Regions from separate parts of the Roseburia sp. OM03-7AC genome, predicted to be linked through region 1. Evidence: predicted binding sites of a transcription regulator. Region 1 holds the regulator's gene; the other holds the start of a gene.

Region 1 (5,826 bases):
GCACCTGCTCCCATATCAGGGCCTGCACCAGCGGCTCCCTGAGCTGCCTGAGCATTCTCATACATCTTAGCAAATACTTTCTGTGCACTTTCCATCAGTTTCTCTTTTGCTGCTTTCATCTCAGCAACCTGATCATCTGTCATGTTTTCAGCCTGTGGATTTGCATCTACTAAAGCTTTCAGTGCATTTAAGTCAGCCTCTACTGCAGATTTATCTGCCGCATCAAGGTTATTTCCAACCTGGTCTAATGCCTGCTGTGTCTGGAATACGAAGGCATCTGCATCATTTCTGGTGTCAATTGCTTCTTTTCTCTTCTTGTCCTGTGCTTCAAATTCAGCTGCTTCTTTTACTGCTTTATCGATATCTGCATCAGACATGTTAGATCCGGCAGTAATTGTAATATGCTGTTCTTTTCCGGTTCCTAAGTCTTTTGCTGATACGTTTACAATACCGTTTGCATCGATATCGAAAGTAACTTCAATCTGAGGAACTCCACGACGTGCTGGTGGGATACCATCCAGACGGAACTGTCCAAGGGATTTGTTATCTCTTGCGAACTGACGCTCACCCTGTACTACGTTGATATCTACTGCTGTCTGATTATCTGCTGCTGTTGAGAAAATCTGGCTCTTTCTTGTAGGAATTGTTGTATTTCTCTCAATCAGTCTTGTTGCAACTCCACCCATGGTCTCGATAGACAGTGACAATGGCGTAACATCCAGAAGAAGGATATCGCCTGCGCCGGCATCTCCTGCTAATTTACCACCCTGGATACAAGCACCAAGTGCTACACACTCATCCGGGTTTAAGGATTTACTTGGCTCTTTGCCTGTTAACTGTCTTACTTTATCCTGAACAGCCGGGATACGTGTAGAACCACCAACCAATAATACCTGGCCTAAGTCTGCATTGGTTACGCCTGCATCTTTCATAGCGTTCTGTACCGGGATTGCTGTTTTTTCTACTAAGTCATGTGTCAACTCATCGAATTTTGCTCTTGTCAAGTTCATATCAAAGTGCTTTGGTCCTTCTGCTGTTGCAGTAATGAAAGGCAGGTTGATATTGGTTGTTGTTGCTGAAGACAACTCTTTCTTAGCTTTCTCTGCAGCTTCTTTTAATCTCTGAAGAGCCATCTTATCAGTAGATAAATCAACGCCTTCTGCTTTCTTGAATTCGTCAATCATCCACTGTGTAATCTTGTTATCGAAATCATCTCCACCTAATCTGGTATCACCATTTGTAGATAATACTTCGATGACTCCGTCACCGATTTCGATGATAGATACATCAAATGTACCACCACCTAAGTCGTATACCATAATTTTCTGTTCTTTTTCGTTGTCCAGTCCATAAGCAAGTGCTGCTGCTGTCGGCTCGTTGATGATACGTTTTACATCAAGTCCTGCAATCTTACCTGCATCCTTGGTTGCCTGACGCTGTGCATCATTGAAGTATGCCGGTACAGTAATAACTGCTTCTGATACTTTTTCTCCTAAATATCCTTCTGCATCAGCTTTTAATTTCTGTAAAATCATTGCAGAAATCTGCTGTGGAGAATACTGTTTGTCATCAATGCTTACTTTGTAATCGGTTCCCATATGTCTCTTAATGGAAGAGATTGTTTTCTCTGCGTTGGTTACTGCCTGACGTTTTGCTGGTTCACCAATCAGACGCTCACCTGTTTTTGTAAATGCTACGATAGATGGTGTTGTTCTTGCACCTTCCTGGTTTGCTATAACGGTAGGTTTTCCACCTTCCATAACTGCCACACAACTGTTTGTTGTTCCTAAATCAATACCAATAATTTTACTCATGTTCTTATCCTCCTATGCTTAATTCGCTACTTTTACCATGCTATGTCTGATTACATTTTCTTTGTACTTGTAACCTTTCTGTAACTCCTCGGCTACTACATTCTCACCGAGTTCTTCATCTTCCACATGCATTACTGCATTATGGAGATTCGGGTCAAACTCCTGACCGGCTGCTTCAATCGGTGTTACACCAACCTCTGTCAGCACTGTCATCATCTGCTTATAAATCTTATCCATACCTTCTACGAAGCCATTGTTTTTGTCTTCTTCCGGTACAGCTGCAAGCCCTCTTTCAAAATTGTCGATAACTGGAAGGATTTTCTCTAAGATTGCGCTGGCTCCCATGTCATACATCTGGCTCTTTTCCTTTTCCGTTCTCTTACGGAAGTTTTCAAATTCTGCCATCTGACGTTTCAGCCGGTCGGTTAAATCTTCAATCTGTTCGTCCTTCTTATCTTTCTTGTCTTTCTTTTTAAAGATACCTTTCTTTTTCTCCTCATCTTCTTTCTCTATTTCTTCCGGTTCAGATTCGGTATCTTCCGTTTTTTCTTCTGCCTCAACTTCTTTTTCTTCTGAGGCGGTATTCTGTGCTTCTTCCTGCTTTTTTGCATCCTCTGCTTCTAAGTCTTCTAATACTTCCTCAAGCACTTCTTCTTTCTTTTCTTCTGCCACTTCCTTACCACCTTTCTATGCTATTCTTTCTTCGGCTTATCAAATATGCCTTCTAGTTGTGATTTCAAATTTTTCAGATTATCCATGACGTTCTCATAATCCATACGCTTTGGTCCGATAATTCCTATCGTTCCCTTCACGCCTTTACCAAGTTCATAGGTAGCTGTTACCACACTGCAGTCCTTCATGGTCTGAATTGGAGATTCATCTCCTATATAAACCTGTATGCCGTTCTCCTCATTGCTGAGGTTATCCGTCACCAGACTTACTAACTGTTTCTTCTCTTCTAACGCATCTAAAAGCTCTCCTGCTTTCTGCGAATCCGATAACTCCGGATATTTTAAGATATTCGTTGCACCGCTGGTATATATCTCCAAATCCTCGTCTTCGCTGATTGCTTCTGCTACTGCATCCAATACATCACTGATGACTTTGGAATGGATACCGGCTTTCTCTTTCAACACTGCTATGGTGCCCAGATTAATCTGATCTAATGACAATCCATTTAAATGTGTATTCAAAAGCATGTTAAGTTTTAACATATGCTCATTATCTATCGGCTCTTCTATCGGAATCATCTTATTTTTCACAAGATTGCCTTCCAATACGACAACTGCCAGAATATGTTCATCATCCACATTGGATAACTGGATGAACTTCAGGCTGTTGTGGTGATACTGCGGTGCTGTTATCATGGTGGTGTAATTCGTATTGTTCGCCAACAGCTTTGCCACCTGCTGCAATACCTGTTCCATCTTCTCCGTATGTTCAATTACGAACTCTTTCATATCGGATACTTCTTTGTCCTTCTCTGCAATCAGATTATCTACATAGAAGCGATATCCCTTATCGGATGGAATTCTTCCTGCCGATGTATGTGGCTGCAAAATATATCCCATCTCTTCCAAGTCCGACATCTCATTCCGGATTGTTGCGGAACTTAAGTTCAAATCCGTATACTTGGAAATGGTTCTTGAACCAACCGGCTCACCTGTTTCCAGATAGTTGCGAATGATTGCATTTAAGATTTTTGTTTTTCTTTCATCTAATTCGTTCTCGTTCATTCACGTTCTCCTGAAAATGAAACTTTTATAGGTATTTGAAAAAGCTTTTTGTACTGCTTTTTCTTAGTTGTTAGCACTCAACTTGAAAGAGTGCTAATTTCTATGTACTTAAGATAGCACCATTCGTTTTTTTTGTCAACAGAATTTTATAATTTTATATTTTCTTTAGATTTGTTCTGATTCAATGCGGTTCAACACCGCACTACTTAATCCAGTAAAAACTGGGCGAGTACATAGTTGCTGATGTCCATGCCATGGTCGCTGAGCTTTATTACACCGGCTTTTTTCTCGATTAAGTCCTCTTCCTGAAGCTGGTTTAAGACTTCGCCATATACTGCTTCTATTTCCACGCCAAAAGTCTCTTTGAATTCTGTTCTTGTAACTCCCTTTAACATACGCAGGCCTAAAAACATGAATTCTTCCATCTGGGCATGGCGGCTGATTGCATCTGCACTCTCATGGAGATTCAATGCCGGTACTCCATCTATTTCCTTCGCCGAAATATTACCACATGCTTTGATATACGCTTCAATCTCTCTTATATTACTGTAGCGTACTTCTCCAATCAGGGACGCTGCCCCAAGTCCTACCCCAAGATACGGCACCCGCTTCCAGTATCCGATATTATGCCTTGCCTCTTTCCCCGGCTTTGCATAATTGGATACTTCATAATGCTCATAACCTGCCTCTGCAAGAATCTCCTGAGTCTTTTTATAAATCTCATACTCTGTCTCTTCAGATGGCAGATGCTCTGTCGGCTTTCCGGCTTCCCGGAGCACTGCCTCGAATTTGTATTTTTCATAAAATGGTGTTCCCTTTTCGATAATCAGGGAATAGGCTGAAATATGCTCCGGTTTTAATGCTATGACACGCTTTAAGCTGGTAACAAATTTCTCCGTACTCTGATAAGGCAGGGCACTCATCAAATCAACATTGATATTTTCAAATCCACATCTTCTGGCACATTCATAATTCTCCAAGAACTGCCGGTAAGTATGGATTCTTCCTAATATCTTTAATTCATCATCAAAGGCAGACTGTAACCCTATGCTGAGACGGTTAATGCCTGCTTCTTTATAAGTAAGAAGTTTTTCCTCATTTAAAGTTCCGGGATTACATTCTATGGTAATCTCTGCATCTGCTTCCACCTCAAAGCTTACCTGAATCTGTTTTAAAAGAAGTGCGATATATTCCGGTGCTAAAAGAGACGGTGTTCCGCCCCCTATATATATAGTAGAAAGAGCCGGACGTCCCATTATCTGTCCGTAATATCTGATTTCATGCAAAAGAGCACCCACGTAGCGGTTTTGTAGCCGCTCGTCCGCAGGTGCTGATAAGAAATCACAATATTCACATTTTCTTACACAAAAAGGAATATGCACATAAAGTTCCATCTATGTTCTCCTGTCATCTATTTCTCATCTAACTTCAGTACACTCATAAATGCTTCCTGTGGAATCTCTACATTTCCCACCTGACGCATACGTTTCTTACCTTCCTTCTGTTTCTCTAACAGTTTACGCTTACGGCTGATGTCACCGCCGTAACATTTTGCCAGCACATCTTTTCGCATTGCTTTTACTGTCTCACGGGCAATTACCTTGCTTCCAACGGCTGCCTGAATCGGGATTTCAAATAAATGTCTCGGAATCTCTTCCTTTAACTTCTCACACATCTTTCTTCCACGCTCATAGGCGGTATCCTTAAATACAATAAAGGAAAGAGCATCCACTTCTTCTTTATTAATAAGAATATCCAGCTTCACAAGCTCTGACTGCTCATAACCCTTCATCTCATAATCAAAGGACGCATATCCTTTAGAACGGGATTTCAATGCATCAAAGAAATCATAAATAATTTCATTTAACGGAAGGTCATATTTAATAACTGCACGGGTCTGCTCAATATATTCCATACTCTTATAGATACCACGGCGTTCCTGGCACAAATCCATAATGGCACCTACATATTCGGATGTCACCATAATTTCTGCTGCAACCATCGGCTCTTCCATATATTCGATTTCGGATGGATCCGGAAGATTGGATGGGTTTGTCAATTCTATCATGGTACCATCCGTCTTATGTACCCGGTATACAACGCCTGGTGCTGTCGTTACTAAATCAAGATTAAATTCTCTCTCTAACCGCTCCTGAATTACCTCCAAATGAAGCAGTCCCAAGAAACCACAGCGGAAACCAAAGCCCAATGCAATGGAAGTCTCCGGTTCAAACTGTAAGGCTGCATCATTTAACTGTAATTTTTCCAAAGCGTCA
Region 2 (5,826 bases), 470 kb from region 1:
TATTCTGCACCTCCCAGTCCCTTGGGTCTACATCCCAGAGCACCTCTATCATATTCATCTGACAGTCCAAATTCTTCTGGGTGCTTCCGAAAGGAGAACGCAAAAACTGCGGATATTCCCCGGTAATCTGATAAATGGCATCATTGGTCTTTCGAATCTGCTCACAGGCATCTTTCTTCGATAAGATGCCAAGGTTCACATGGGTATAGGAATGATTTCCTATGATATGCCCATCATCCTGAATTTTCTTTATCAAATCCGGATATGCCTCTGCTTTCTCTCCGATTACAAAAAAGGTTGCTTTGACATTGCGCTCCTTCAGCCCTTCCAGTAAATCTTTCGTACATTCCGGGCTTGGTCCATCGTCAAATGTCAATGCAACCTCTTTTATTCCACTTGTTTTCTTTATATTCATGCTCTCTGCATTTACCAGATGATTGACACGGATCCGACAGGCTCCGGCGGCAATTACCAATACCGCCAGTGCCAGATTCATCCATATCAATGCTTTTCGGATTCGACTCATTTTACACCGTTACTTTTCTGCTCTCCTGACAATATATGCAGCAACTGCATTTCTTATTATGTCAGGCTTGAACCATTTCAGGCGGTCGCCGGTTTTGCGCTGGCAGTCAGTTCTCCATCGGTAAGGTCGATAAGAATGGTATCTCCCTCTCTGACTTTATCTGCAAGAATCAATTTTGCAGCCAATGTCTCCACATATTTCTGCAGGAAACGTTTCAGTGGTCTTGCACCATATACCGGGTCATAACCTTTCTCGGTAATATAATCCTCGGCAGCCTTGGTCAGCTCCACTTTCAGTTCACGGTCTGCAAGACGTTTATTCAGATCTTCCATCAGTAACTTGATAATGTTGCCGATGTTGTCTTTGGTCAGCGGCTTGAACATAATAATTTCATCCAGACGGTTTAAAAATTCCGGCCGGAAGTTACCCTTCAGTTCTTCCATGACAGCTTCTTCTGCTTCCGGACGAATCTCGCCATTTTCGTCAATGCCCTCCAACAGATGCATGGAGCCTAAGTTAGAAGTCATGATAATAATGGTATTCTTAAAGTCTACGGTACGTCCCTGGGAATCGGTAATTCGTCCGTCATCCAGTACCTGAAGCAGTACATTAAAGACATCCGGATGTGCTTTTTCCACCTCATCAAAGAGGACTACGGAATACGGTTTCCGGCGGACTGCCTCCGTCAGCTGACCACCTTCATCATAGCCTACATATCCAGGAGGTGCTCCAATCAGACGGGAGACGGAATATTTCTCCATATACTCGCTCATATCGAGACGGACCATATTGGATTCATCATCGAAAAGGCAGCTTGCTAATGCTTTGGCAAGCTCTGTCTTACCTACACCGGTTGGTCCTAAGAACAGGAAAGAACCGATTGGCTTGCTCGGGTCTTTGATTCCGGCTTTGGAACGGATGATTGCTTCTGTTACCTTGGTAACGCCCTCGTCCTGTCCAATGACACGTTTATGCAGTTCTTCATCAAGGTGCAGTGTCTTATTTCGTTCGCTCTCAGTCAGTTTTGCTACCGGGATTCCGGTCCAGCGGGAGATAATCTTTGCGATTTCTTCTTCGCTGACACTTTCATGTACCAGTGATAAATCTTCACCTTTGACTTTTTCTTCTTCAATTTCCAACTGCTGCTGTAACTGCGGCAGCTTACCATATTTTAATTCTGCCGCTTTATTTAAATCATAGCTCTGCTCTGCCTGCTGGATTTCATTTTTCAGGCTTTCCAAATCCTCACGCAGCTTCTGGACTTTCTCTACGGATTTCTTTTCATTGTCCCACTGTGCCTTCTTATTCTGGAACTCACTCCGAAGCTCTGCTAACTCTTTCTGTAAGTCTGCCAGACGCTCCTGGCTCAGACGGTCATCCTCTTTTTTCAATGCAGTCTCTTCAATCTCTAACTGCATGACACGACGGTTCAGTTCGTCTAACTCGGTCGGCATGGAATCAAGCTCTGTCTTAATCAGTGCACAGGCTTCATCCACCAGGTCAATTGCCTTATCCGGTAAGAACCGGTCTGAGATATAACGGTTCGAAAGCACTGCTGCGGAAACCAGTGCACTGTCGGTAATCTTTACTCCATGGAATACTTCATACCTCTCCTTTAATCCACGCAGGATAGAAATAGTATCTTCTACCGTTGGTTCGTCTACCATAACCGGCTGGAATCTTCGTTCCAATGCGGCATCCTTTTCAATGTATTCCCGGTACTCATCCAATGTGGTAGCACCGATACAATGCAGTTCTCCACGGGCAAGCATTGGTTTTAAAAGCTGTCCGGCATCCATGGCTCCATCGGTTTTTCCTGCACCAACAATGGTATGCAGCTCATCGATAAAGAGGATAATCTGTCCTTCGGATTTCTTTACTTCATCCAATACTGCTTTCAGACGTTCCTCAAATTCACCACGGTATTTTGCTCCGGCTACCAATGCACCCATATCCAGTGCAAAGAGCTTCTTATCCTTTAATCCTTCCGGAACATCACCACGTACAATCCGTTGTGCCAGTCCCTCTACAACTGCGGTTTTACCTACACCGGGTTCGCCAATCAGTACCGGATTGTTTTTCGTCTTACGGGACAAAATACGCACTACATTCCGGATTTCTGCATCTCGTCCGATGACCGGATCCAGCTTCTGGTCTCTCGCCCTCTCTACCATATCATAACCATATTTATTTAAGGTATCATAAGTAGCTTCCGGATTATCGGAGGTCACACGCTGGTTGCCACGCACCGTAGACAGTGCCTGCAGGAAACGGTCTCTTGTAATACCATATTCCTTAAAAATTTCCTTTAATGCAGGGTTCGGATATCTTAATAAGGATAAAAACAGATGCTCTACAGAAACATAATCATCTCCCATCTGCTTTGCCTCATCCTCTGCACTAATCAATACCTTATTCAATGCCTGGCCGACATAAACCTGGCCGCCGGACACCTTGGTTCTTGCTTCCAGATGGCGGATTGCATTGTCTACAAAATGCTCCTTCTGGATTTCCATTTTCTCGATCAGTTTTAAAATCAGTCCATCTTCCTGCTGCAGTAATGCCACTAAAAGATGTTCCTGCTCGATTTCCTGATTGCCATATTCATATGCTAATTTTTCGCAATCCTGGATTGCTTCCATTGACTTCTGTGTAAATTTCTGAATGTTCATATCTTTCACCTCATTTCCCACTGTGCTATGAACGAATTCCTGTTATTTCTGTTTCCAAGCATAAATATAGCACGCATTATTAGCACTGTCAAGAGGTGAGTGCTAAAATTTTCAGACAATTTTTGTTAATTACTATTTTTCTTATATTTAAAAGGAATTCAGCAGTCCTTTCAGCCCTTCCTCTTTATAAACTCCCTTATAATATGCAACTTCATCTTTTATCATCTCATCAATCACCTGCATTCCAAGAAGTTCCACCGGTGCCTTATCATCTGTAAGAATATAATCGCCCTTTTCATAGGAAACGGTATCTGCCAATACCTCTGTCATCATTCCCTTTAACTCCTGATTTTCAAGCTTGGAAATGTTGTTAGAAAGATTCTTTAAAATTTCTCCATTGTCGGATGCAAACAGTTCCCGGTTTGTAGAGCCTGCCACATCCACAGTATATTCTGTTCCAAATACACTTCCTATGGTGTCGGAAAGATACTGGTTAATATTTCCTTCTTTCTGCCCACGCATGTTCATATTCACCACCATTACGCCATTTTTATTTAAATGCTCTTTTACCAGCGTAAAAAATTCAACGGAAGACATCTGAAACGGAATCGTAATATCCTGATAAGCATCTACCATAATGACATCGTATTTCTTATCGGATGCATTTAAAAATGCTCTTCCATCATAAGTCGTTACCGGCACATCCTCCGAAAGTGAAAAATACTGTCTGGAAAGCTTTGTAATCTTCTCATCAATTTCAACACCTTCCACATTCATATCTCCAAAATATTTCCGGCACTGGGTTGCATAAGTACCGGTTCCCATTCCAAGAATCAGCACATCCATGTCTGATATTTCTTTGTCTTTTAACATAAGCGGTGCCGCCATGGCATAATCATAATACATGCCGGTCAGTTCATCCTGCTTCATATACACAGACTGCACACCGAATAACACATTGGTGGATAAGGACACCTTGTCCTGATTTTCGTATACCTGAAGATAGTTATATACGGATTCCCCCTCATAGGTCAGATTATTTTCCCAGAATGCAAATGAGTCGGAATATCCAAACCCGCAGCACAGTGCAAATATCAGAATAGATGCAACTATTTTCTTCTTTCCGGTATGCGCATTGATAAAATATACGATGGATAATGCCAGTAAAATTCCCGCAAAGATAAGAAATGTAACGGATGTTCCTACTGCCGGAATTGTCACAAAGGTTGGGATAAAGGTTCCAATGATGCTTCCGATGGTGTTAAATGCCCCTAAGGTACCTACTGTCTTTCCGTTGTCATCTAAATTATCAACAGAATATTTTACCAGGGATGGTGTTACCGTTCCCAACAGAAACAGCGGAAATACGAAAATTACCATGCAGGCTGCAAAAGCTGCAATAATCAGGAAATTATTATTTACCGCAAAGATTAAAAGGGCTGATATTCCTATGATAATATATTTTCCCACTACCGGAATTAATGCAATCCAGATTGCGGCAATGATAATTCTTCCATACAGTTTATCCGGGTTCGGTGATTTGTCTGCCGTCCTTCCGCCATAAATATTTCCCAATGCCATGGCAATCATAATGGTTCCGATAATGATTGTCCAGACTATCTGGGAAGAACTAAAATATGGTGCAAGTAATCTGCTTGCGCCTAACTCTACTGCCATCACTGACATTCCTGCAAAAAATTCCGTCAAATACAAAAATAACTTTTTCATATACACCTCTTTTATTTTCCTTCAATATCAATCATAAGATACTCCGACTTACATCCCGTTTTAAACTTAATCGCCCAGTCGGAAATTCCTGATGTTACAATAAAATTCGTATTTTCTCTCTGCTCATATCCATAGACACGGTCATCCGGTGTCATTTTCGTAAGATTCTCAATGGTCATCAGCGGGAATAGCTGTCCACCGTGGGTATGTCCGGAAAGAACCAGATCCACATTGACATTCTGCTGCGCTGCATAATCCTGTGGCTGATGGTCTAATACAATGGAGAATTTATCCGGATCAAGGTTTGCCGTCAGTTCTTCCATTGTGGCTCTTTTTTTCTGCATATTCTTCGGATTTATCCTGTCTTCCTATTATATAGAATTTATCCGCAATCAGTTCTACCTCATCCTGCAGAACATGTACCTGATTTTTTTCTAATTCCACTATCAAATCATTTCCATCATAGCCCCGGTATTCCGGCGGATAATATCCTTTATCATGATTTCCAAAGACATAATATACACCATAAGTCGTATCAAGCTCTCCTAATGCTTTGCAGCAGGCTATCATATCTTCTTTTGTCGTATCATCATCCACAAAGTCTCCCACAATCAGAACCACATCCGGGTGCTACTCCTCTATGGTTTTCATATGCTCGGCAAAGCCTTCCCCATGAAAAGTTGTCCCTACATGGGAATCTGCAAATACTGCCACCCGAAGGCTTCCTACTTCCTTATCCGTCTGAATCTGATAGTCCGTCTCCCATACATGATGTGCCAGATACCAGCCGCTTCCAAGATATCCTATGGTAAATACAAGTGCCACAGCTCCGGCATAATATCTTTTCAAAGATTTCTTCCGGCGTTTTTTTATCAGTGCAAAAATTCCGTCACTGATAAG

The links. Region 1 encodes HrcA, which represses chaperone genes, less so after heat shock. Its sites were predicted from a motif close to TGTTAGCACTCNNNNNNNNNGAGTGCTAACA; they were not measured.
Region 2: clpB (ATP-dependent chaperone ClpB) is a predicted target of HrcA. The motif match lies at 3,276-3,306, and genes of this name have one in related genera.

What each region holds. Positions count from the first base shown of each region.
Region 1 covers NZ_QTZJ01000001.1:738,035-743,860, forward strand. Annotated here, with positions in the region: gene dnaK (molecular chaperone DnaK) at 1-1,814, opposite strand, end outside; gene grpE (nucleotide exchange factor GrpE) at 1,833-2,486, opposite strand; gene hrcA (heat-inducible transcriptional repressor HrcA) at 2,507-3,550, opposite strand; gene hemW (radical SAM family heme chaperone HemW) at 3,757-4,944, opposite strand; gene lepA (translation elongation factor 4) at 4,962-5,826, opposite strand, start outside.
Region 2 covers NZ_QTZJ01000001.1:1,212,071-1,217,896, forward strand. Annotated here, with positions in the region: gene DXB39_RS05840 (polysaccharide deacetylase family protein) at 1-526, opposite strand, end outside; gene clpB (ATP-dependent chaperone ClpB) at 604-3,198, opposite strand; gene DXB39_RS05850 (spermidine synthase) at 3,346-4,926, opposite strand; gene DXB39_RS05855 (hypothetical protein) at 4,938-5,270, opposite strand; gene DXB39_RS05860 (hypothetical protein) at 5,224-5,547, opposite strand; gene DXB39_RS05865 (hypothetical protein) at 5,557-5,775, opposite strand; gene DXB39_RS05870 (hypothetical protein) at 5,816-5,826, opposite strand, start outside.